Regions from separate parts of the Roseburia intestinalis L1-82 genome, predicted to be linked through region 1. Evidence: riboswitches for the same ligand, from Rfam matches in the RefSeq annotation. Region 1 holds a riboswitch; each other region holds the start of a gene.
What was found. Region 1 has a riboswitch for thiamine pyrophosphate ahead of thiT (energy-coupled thiamine transporter ThiT). Riboswitches for the same ligand answer to the same signal wherever they lie in the genome.

Region 1 (3,281 bases):
AATCATTTGCTGCTGCAACAACATTTCCGCCTGCTAACATCCATACATCCGTAAAACTTCCGATCAGCGTTGCCACACGATCAGCAGATTTCACTGTCACCTCACGTCCGAGATCATCGGTAAAAGTATAACCCTGTGTCTGTGTTTCGGTATTTGTTTCCAATGTCTCAGTCCCGGCTTCTGATGATCCAGCGTCTACTTCCAGTGTCTCAGACAGTTCCATATCTGCTTTACTGTCCGTTTTCTGCTCAGCCACAGCCGGCACATTCCCTGCTGTTTCATCTGCAGAAGTCTCCTTTGCTCCCCCGCAGCCTGCAGAAAGAAGCAGCGCTGCAAGCACGCCTGTCAGTGCCAGTTTCTGATAAATTTTTTTCATGTTTTTCATCCTCCGTAAGTTGTTTCTACATTTTTGACATTATATTTTTTGTTGCTTTTTTTGTCAACTATACAGGTCTCGCAGAGGGATTAAAATTTCAAGGCATAAATTTGACTTTTTCGTCATTAATTGCTATAGTGGGAAACGTTCCATACAAATGCTAGGGGTGCTGTTTATACCATATGGTATTGACAACGTGCTGAGAGATGATTTCATCGACCCTTATTACTTGACCCGGATAATACCGGCGTAAGGAAGCGTTTTCTTTTACTTTATTCTGGTAAGAAACAATCCCCCGTGTTTGTAGACAATAAAATGTACGCTCCGCGAACATTCTATTATCATGAATTAGGATTCTGGTGTCAAAAGGTGGCTCACAACTTAGCGATTGTCAAATTGCACAAAGTTGGGACTCGTTTTGTGACTTTGGGAGAAAATTAGAAAATCTTAGTATGCCTGTTAATGCATAGTGTTTTGCTGCCATGGATGGCAGCAAAAGTCTTAACGTCCCATGGACGGGACGTTTAAGACGTACACGTCACTCCTGGAAAATCTAAATCAGGCATACTTAGTTTTTCTTATTTTCGGACAGCGGAACAAAATAGATCCGACTTTGTGCAACTTGACAGTCAAAAATTGAAAACCACCTTTTGATACCAGAATCAAATCAGGAAAACAAGGAGGAAAATCCTCTGCTCCTGCAATGGCAGTCGCATTTTCCTTCGGAAAACAAGGAGGATTTATGAATAACTTTTTTGCTACACCGGAAGGAGCCTGGGGAGACGGCTCCGTACATCTTACGATCACGGGAATCGTGATCGTCGTCGTTATCATCGCATTACTGCTCATCGTAGCAGCTTTTGTGCGTCAGAAGAATGCAAGCCGCAAGGCAGCACTGACCACCAAACAGCTCGTCTACTCTGCAGTTGCCATCGCACTTGCCGTGGTATGTTCCATGATCAAATTGTTTGAGATGCCGATGGGTGGTTCCGTCACATTACTTTCCATGCTTTTTATTGTTTTAATCGCATACTGGTATGGCCCTTATGTCGGCATCATGACAGCTGTTGCATATGGTCTGGTTCAGTTTGTAACAGAACCGATTTTCTACACGATCCCACAGATGCTGCTTGACTATCCGCTCGCATTCGGTGCACTCGGTCTTGCCGGATTTTTCAATAAGAAAAAATGGGGACTTCAGATTGGATATGTAATCGGCGTTTTCGGACGTTTCATCTTTTCCACGATCTCTGGCATTGTATTTTTCGCATCCTATGCACCGGAAGGCATGAACCCGATCCTTTATTCTTTAGGATATCAGGCCTCCTATCTGGTACCGGAAGCAGTCATTACACTGATCATTATCAGCATACCGCCGGTTGCCAAAGCACTGGCACACGTAAAACAGAATGCAGTAGAAGCATAAAATCAAAAAAACAGCCATACCGTTTTTATTTCAAAGCGGTACGACTGTTTTTTTAGTTTTTTTAGTTTTTTTAGTTCTTTTATGTATTAATCCAACAGCATCTGTACGCATCCATACATTCCGGCATCATTTCCAAGTCCTGCAGGCACAAACTTTGTGTTGCGGCAGGCATGGAAGGATGTCTCCACAAAATGCTTCTGGATGCTCTCGATCAGGATACTTCCTGCTTTGGAAACACCACCACCGATGACAACAACTTCCGGGTCAACCACACATGCAATATTAGATAAGGTAGATCCTAAGATTCCGCAGACTTCATCCACTAAACCAAGTGCCACTGCATCTCCGCTCTTTGCCTCATCAAACACATCTTTTGCGGTCAGTTCCGGGAAGTTTCTAAGGCTTGTCTCATCGTTGGTCTTAGCAAGTTTTCTCTTTGCCACACGAACGATACCGGTTGCGGAAGTGTACTGCTCTAAGCATCCGTACTGTCCACAGTTACATGCCTCGATCTCATCATGATTTACGGTAATATGTCCGATCTCACCGCCTGCTCCGTTAAATCCTGCAACGACCTTTCCATCTACGATGATACCGCCGCCGACACCGGTTCCAAGTGTTACCATGATAACGTCTTTACAGCCTTTTGCTGCCCCCTGCCACATCTCTCCGAGAGCTGCAACGTTGGCATCATTTCCTGCTTTGACCTTAAGACCTGTCAGATTTCCGAGTTCTTCCTCTACATTCACGATTCCCCAGCCTAAGTTTACACAGCGGTTTACAACACCGTTGCTCTTAACTGGACCTGGAACACCGATTCCAACACCCTGTACATCATCTTTGCTGATGCCTTCCTGTGCCAGTTTATTATCAACTGCCTGTGCGATATCAGACAGGATTGCTGCTCCGTTATTTTCCGTGTTGGTCTTGATCTCCCATTTATCGATCAACTTGCCGTTTGTTTCAAAAAAACCGATCTTACAGGTAGTTCCCCCGACATCAATTCCAAATGCATACTTTTTCATTTTCGATCCTCCAGTATTCTTCGCAGCAACATACCTGCCACGCGTTTTTTTGCTCATATTAAGGTAATGATAACGTTTCCAAATTTGTATGTCAAGCCTTCATCAGTGCTTTCTGCATTCCAAATCTGCTCTGTTGTTTCTGTGTTCTGCTGCTCACTGCTGTCGTTCGCCTTGTTGTTATTGCTGCGGTTAGTCTTACTGCTGTTGGTCTTGTTGCTGTTGGTCCTGCTGCTGATCTTGTTGCTGTTGTTGTTCCTGCTGTTGTTGCTGTTGCTGCTCCTGCTGCTGATCTTGTTGCTGTTGTTGGTCCTGCTGTTGATCTTGTTGCTGTTGTTGGTCCTGCTGTTGTTGCTGTTGCTGTTGGTCCTGCTGCTGATCTTGTTGCTGTTGTTGTTCCTGCTGTTGTTGCTGTTGCTGCTCCTGCTGCTGATCTTGTTGCTGTTGGTCCTGCTGC
Region 2 (3,281 bases), 1.5 Mb from region 1:
GGAGTGATCGCAGTTGCTGCAGCATATGAGTATGCCGAAGTGGAGGATATGCTAAAATTGGCAGAGGAAAAGGGCGAGCCGCCATTTTTATTCATTCTGGATAATATCGAGGATCCGCATAACCTTGGCGCTATCATCCGTACGGCAAATCTTGCCGGTGCGCATGGTGTCATTATTCCGAAACGCCGCGCGGTCGGTCTGACGGCAACTGTGGCAAAGACATCCGCCGGAGCAATCAATTATACACCGGTTGCAAAGGTGACAAATCTGACTGCAACAATGAAAGAGTTAAAGGACAAAGGAATGTGGTTTGTCTGTGCGGACATGGATGGAACCTGCATGTATGATCTGGATTTAAAAGGACCGATCGGTCTTGTCATCGGCAGTGAAGGCGAGGGTGTTGGCAGACTGGTGCGCGAGAACTGTGATTTTGTGGCATCCATTCCGATGAAAGGGGATATCGATTCCCTGAACGCATCGGTGGCAGCAGGTGTGCTTGCCTATGAGATTGTGCGGCAACGCATGCGGTAGAAGACACCGCAGCGGTAGAAGACACCGCAGCGGTAAAAAACACAGCAGCAATAAAAGACGTCGCAGGTGGTAGAGAACACCGCAACGGTAGAAAAAAACGCCGTGGTAGATATTGTATCAGGAGTCTTGGGAGGAACATGTTAGAGTCATATCGGGATTTGACAGACGAACAGCTGATTGCGGCATTAAAAAACAGCGGTGATCCGGACGGAAAGATCATGGATTACATTTTAGATAAATATAAACCGCTGGTCCGCAAAAAGGCAAATGCAGTATTTCTGATTGGCGGTGAGACGGATGATCTGATCCAGGAGGGAATGATCGGTCTGTTTAAGGCAATCAGAGATTACGATGATACGAAAGAAACATCTTTTTTTCATTTCGCAGAATTGTGTATTACGAGACAGTTATACAAGGCAGTTGAGGCGTCGAACCGGAAAAAACATGCGCCGCTCAATTCCTATGTTTCTTTCTACTCAGAAAACAGTGAAAACGGATATCCTCTGGCGGAAACGCTGACCATGGACGGAATCGGAAATCCGGAGCAGATGATGATCGATCAGGAAAATGTGGCACAGTTCTGGGAGAAGCTCAGGACGCATTTAAGTAAGATGGAACGGGAAGTATTAGACCAGTATCTTGCGGGATTTCATTATCAGCAGATTGCAGAAAAAATGGGAAAATCACCAAAATCTATTGATAATGCGCTCTCCCGTATTAAAGCAAAAATTCGGGAGACGAATCCTGAAATAGGGAAGATGTAGAAGATTCGCCTTCTTTTTTGTAGATAGTCACGAAAAATACCTGTGCATATTGCATAAAAAATAAATGAGAAAATTGTAACATTTGTGAACACTTATTGAGAAAATCATGCTATTATAATCACTGTAAAAACCCCCCAATACATTATATATAGTTTTTGCTATACCCCATAGTAAAAATACCTTCTCCTAAAAAAGACAGCAGTGGCTGTCTTTTTTGTTGTACAAATATTGACAACCGTCACAGATTAGGCTAGACTGAACAAGTCGATAAAACTTAATAGAAAACAACGCAGAGGGACTGCATGTCCGGGAGAATGCCCGGAGGGATTGCAGTTGAGAAGGTTAAAACCTGACTCTTTGAACCTGTCAGTTAATACTGTCGTAGGGAGCGTATTGGGAAGATGCTATCTCCTGTCGCGCTTGCGGCAGGAGATTTTTTGACGTGGAGAATTCGTTTGCCAGACAGTGGTTCAAGCAGTCCCCCATGCGAAAAAGGAGAAAAACGTATGGAACAGTATACCACACAGATGGATGCCGCACGCAGAGGCATCGTGACCAAAGAATTAGAAATTGTAGCGAAAAAAGAGCGCATGACCGTAGAAGAGCTGATGCCGCTTGTAGCAGAGGGAAAAGTAGCAATCTGCGCCAACAAGCATCACACCTGCATTGATCCGGAAGGTGTAGGATCAATGTTACGCACGAAGATCAATGTCAATCTCGGTGTGTCGAGAGACTGCAAGGATTATGATGTGGAGATGGAGAAAGTGATGGCGGCTGTCAGCATGGGTGCACATGCCATCATGGATTTATCTTCCCACGGCAATACGATTCCGTTCCGCAGAAAACTGACTGCAGAATGTCCGGCAATGATCGGTACCGTGCCGATCTATGATTCTGTGATCCATTACCAGAGAGATCTTGCGACACTGACCGCAAAAGATTTTATTGATGTGGTGCGTCTGCATGCGGAAGATGGTGTGGATTTTGTGACACTGCACTGCGGAATTACAAGAAAGACAATCGAGCAGATCCGGAAACATAAACGTAAAATGAACATCGTTTCCCGCGGCGGTTCCCTTGTATTTGCATGGATGTGCATGACGGGGGAGGAAAATCCGTTTTATGAATATTATGATGAGATCCTTGAAATCTGCCGTGAGCATGATGTTACCATTTCACTTGGAGATGCCTGCCGTCCGGGATGTCTCGCAGATGCATCCGATGTCTGTCAGATCGAAGAGTTAGTAAGACTTGGAGAGCTGACAAAACGCGCATGGGAGAAAGATGTACAGGTCATGGTAGAAGGACCGGGACATATGCCGATGGATCAGATCGCAGCAAATATGAAGATCCAGCAAAGCATCTGCATGGGAGCACCATTTTATGTGTTAGGACCACTTGTCACTGATATCGCACCGGGATATGACCATATCACATCCGCAATCGGCGGGGCGATTGCAGCACAAAACGGAGCAGCATTTTTATGCTATGTCACACCGGCAGAACACTTGGCACTTCCAAATGTGGAGGATGTAAAACAGGGAATCATTGCATCAAAGATCGCGGCACACGCTGCAGACATCGCAAAAGGAGTCCGTGGTGCGAGAGAGATCGATGATAAGATGGCAGACGCAAGACGCGTCTTAGACTGGGATGCGCAGTGGGAATGTGCGATTGATCCGGAAACCGCAAAAGCAATCTGGAACAGTAGAAAACCGGAGCATGAGGACACCTGTTCCATGTGTGGAAAATTCTGTGCAGTGCGCAGTATGAACAAAGCGCTTGCAGGAGAATATATTGATATTTTGTAAAAAAGAGTGGAGGCTTCATTCCGTCTTATGTTATAATAAAACTGTTTCAATCAGCCGGTGATCAGATGAAAAGAATATATTTGGTTGACAGTGAGAATGTAGGCGATATATGGGTGCCGTTACTGGTAGCATCACAGCCCGATGAGGAAGTGATCGTATTTTATACGCAGAAAAG
Region 3 (3,281 bases), 1.4 Mb from region 1:
AACAATTGCCGCCCATTTTTCCTGAATCTTTGAGGAAATGGAAACACTAGAAACTCCTGCGGAATAGGCATCCAGGAAGGTTGTTGTAACCGTGGAAAATACAATAATGAGAAGTCCGACAACGCCGAAACCGGTTTTTAACATAATCTGCGCAATGTCATATTCACCGGTAAAAATAGCCGCTCCCATACCGATCATGTACATAAAAATGCTGACCAGACTGTAGACAATCACACTTGCGAGTGTTGCTGCAAACGGTTTTTCTGCTTCTCTTGTATAATCACTGATCAGCGGCAGCCAGGAAAGCGGCATTGCCACCGCAAGCTCTACGGCAGCTCCGAATGTCAAACTTCCGTCATCCACGATCGGCGTCATGCTGCCGCTGCCAAAGAAGATCACTTTAAAAAGTACCAGTGATAAAATAAAAAGTGCTGTCATGGCAACCGTATTTAATTTGCCAAGATTGGTCAGTCCAATGAAAATCCACACAATGATCAAAGCACCAATGATGACTGCCCACACCCAGTTTCCGGTATGTAAAACGCCGTCTGCCGCAAGTGCGCCATCATAGATCATGATCGCAGTCCATCCAACAAGCTGTAATACATTTAATACGGCAAAAAGAAGGCTTCCCTTCTCGCCAAAGCTCATTTTTACAGTTTCCATGGCACTTTTGCGCTCTTTCGCTCCGATCATTCCTGCCGCAAACATCATAAGTCCGCCGATCAGATGACCGAGCAGAATCGCTGCCATTGCTTTTCCAAAGCCAAGCGGTGCAAAGTATGTACCTGTCAGTATTTCGGCTAAAGATACGCCCGCACCAAACCAGATTAATCCGTTTGAAAAAACGGAAGTTCTCTTTTCATTCATCCTTCGTACTCTCCTTCGATCGCAAATGCATGGTTCATAGGTCCGCTTCCTTTTCCAAGGTCAAGCATGGCGGCAAGTGCGCCGGAAATATAATTTTTCGCATACCTGACGGAAGTTTCTAAATCCCTTCCTTTTGCAAGATTCGATGCGATTGCGGAAGAAAGCGTGCAGCCTGTTCCATGGGTATTTGGATTGTCAATTCTCTTTCCATGAAACCACACCGGCTCTTTTCCTTTCTGGAAAAGAAGGTCGTTGGCATCATTTAACTGATGTCCACCCTTCAATAAAACCGCACAGCCTAAAGTGTTACAAATGACTTCTGCTGCTTTTTCCATATCTGCTTCTGTTTTGATCTCCATTTCGGAAAGCACTTCTGCTTCCGGGATATTCGGAGTAATAACAGTTGCAAGAGGCAATAATTTACTTTTCAATGTGCTGATGGCGTCCCCGCTGATCAGTCTTGCCCCGCTGGTTGCCACCATGACAGGATCCACCACAATATTTTTTGCATGATACTCTGTCAGTTTTTCCGCAATTGTCTCGATCAATTCACTCGACGAGACCATTCCGGTTTTGATCGCATCCGGATGAATATCCGTAAAAATACTATCCAGCTGCTCTGCCAAAAATTTCGGAGTTACCTCCATAATATCTGTTACGCCGGTCGTATTCTGGGCAGTCAGAGCCGTGATCGCACTCATCGCGTATACGCGGTTTGCGGTCATTGTCTTAATATCTGCCTGGATGCCGGCGCCTCCACTAGAATCACTTCCAGCGATTGTTAATGCTGTGTACATAAAATTATCTTTCCTTTCCATATTGCATTAATTTTGTATAGCGACCTAAGGTGGTGCCCCCAATCTGCCGCTGTAATATATCATTTATCTTCATGCAGCCTTATCGGCGCAATCGACCAAAAACAAAAAGTGCAGGAACCCAACCAAAGATTCCTGCACAAAAACCACTTGTGATTCATTATCTCCCTACGTTGGCATTATCCAAATCAGGTTCCGGGTTAAAGCGTCCGCTTACTCTCAGCCCGCCTGTGCGAGCACCCCATTTTTTGTTTTCGACATCACTTTTGTGATGATCTGTTTTTTTTATAACAGCTTTATTATACACGCCTGTTCTCAAAATGCAAGTTTTTTATCCTGTGACATATAAAGTTCCGTAAAATACGGATCTGATTTCATCAGTTCCACAAAAGTCCCCTGGCAGAATCACGAACCAGGCAGGAAAGATTCTCCTTTTCCAGTGCCATCATGATCTCATCGTCCGGGACATTTCTGTCAAATAAAATATTTTCTCTGATCGTCCCATCAAAAATCTGAAAATCCTGGGATAAATAAACAATTATTTTCTGAAAATAATCTGCCTTATAGTTCAATAGAAAAGAATGAAATACCCCAGGCACAAGATAACCAGATGTAACTAATAGATTATGATCGATCACAGTGGTAATATTACATCAAAAACCGTTCCTCCAGACGGATTTGATCTGACTGCAATACTGCCATCATGCACTCTCACGATTTCACGGACAAGCGCAAGTCCAAGTCCTACACCGCCAAGTTCCCGGCTTCTGGATTTATCCACACGAAAGAATGGTTCAAACACGCGTTCCCTGAGTTCCTCAGGGATTCCGTTTCCCGTATCCTCCACGGACAGATAAACATGTTTTTCCTTCCGGTATGCAGTTACTGTAACCTGTCCGCCCGAATGATTATATTTTATGGCATTCTCAACAAGATTGTATACCAGCCTGTAAATAAGAATGTCACTTCCAACCATCGTTATATTTTTACATTTTCCAGTAAGTTTTATGTTTTTTTCCTGTGCAAGGGGATCCAGATCTGCTAACACTTCATCAACAAGCGCGTCAACCATAATTTCATCATCCCGTCCCACAGTCTGGAGTTCACTCATATCAAGGAGCGTTTTTACCATTTTACTGAGTCTTCCATTCTGCTCGGTAACCATCTTTATTGTCTGCAATGTATCAGCATCATTATCCGGATGCCGTGTAGAATTATAAAGATCAAGCTGTACCTGCATCAAAGATAATGGCGTCCGCAGTTCATGTGCTGCATTTGCGGTAAATTGCCTCTGTATCTCAAATGCGTCCGAGAGACGTTCAAGCATCTTATTATACGAAACGCTAAGCTGGTTCAATTCTTTAACTTTATTTTCTTCTATTCGTGAAGCTGCCAGATTTTGCGCCTGTACTTCTTCAATTTTATCAGAAAATTCACGGATTGGTCTGAGTGCATGCCCACTTATAAAATATGTAACTACCCCGCCAATAAGAGCCAATATGGCTGATATCAGCAGACTGTTTTTTTTGTAATCTTCCTTATTATTATATGCCTGGATAGAAAAATCATTGGCAAACTCATCCCACTTATCATCTG

Region 2: linked by a shared signal. The riboswitch ahead of thiC (phosphomethylpyrimidine synthase ThiC) and the one ahead of thiT (energy-coupled thiamine transporter ThiT) in region 1 are both predicted to bind thiamine pyrophosphate.
Region 3: linked by a shared signal. The riboswitch ahead of thiD (bifunctional hydroxymethylpyrimidine kinase/phosphomethylpyrimidine kinase) and the one ahead of thiT (energy-coupled thiamine transporter ThiT) in region 1 are both predicted to bind thiamine pyrophosphate.

Annotation. Positions count from the first base shown of each region.
Region 1 covers NZ_LR027880.1:284,204-287,484, reverse strand. The annotation lists gene RIL182_RS01320 (ABC transporter substrate-binding protein) at 1-376, opposite strand, end outside; TPP riboswitch at 529-649, shown strand; gene thiT (energy-coupled thiamine transporter ThiT) at 1,119-1,802, shown strand; gene RIL182_RS01310 (ROK family glucokinase) at 1,889-2,827, opposite strand; gene RIL182_RS01305 (transglycosylase domain-containing protein) at 3,023-3,281, opposite strand, start outside.
Region 2 covers NZ_LR027880.1:3,326,928-3,330,208, reverse strand. The annotation lists gene rlmB (23S rRNA (guanosine(2251)-2'-O)-methyltransferase RlmB) at 1-531, shown strand, start outside; gene RIL182_RS15685 (sigma-70 family RNA polymerase sigma factor) at 669-1,295, shown strand; TPP riboswitch at 1,577-1,700, shown strand; gene thiC (phosphomethylpyrimidine synthase ThiC) at 1,802-3,106, shown strand; gene RIL182_RS15675 (PIN domain-containing protein) at 3,172-3,281, shown strand, end outside.
Region 3 covers NZ_LR027880.1:1,698,063-1,701,343, reverse strand. The annotation lists gene cytX (putative hydroxymethylpyrimidine transporter CytX) at 1-870, opposite strand, end outside; gene thiD (bifunctional hydroxymethylpyrimidine kinase/phosphomethylpyrimidine kinase) at 867-1,667, opposite strand; TPP riboswitch at 1,833-1,939, opposite strand; gene RIL182_RS07915 (hypothetical protein) at 2,063-2,323, opposite strand; gene RIL182_RS07910 (sensor histidine kinase) at 2,320-3,281, opposite strand, start outside.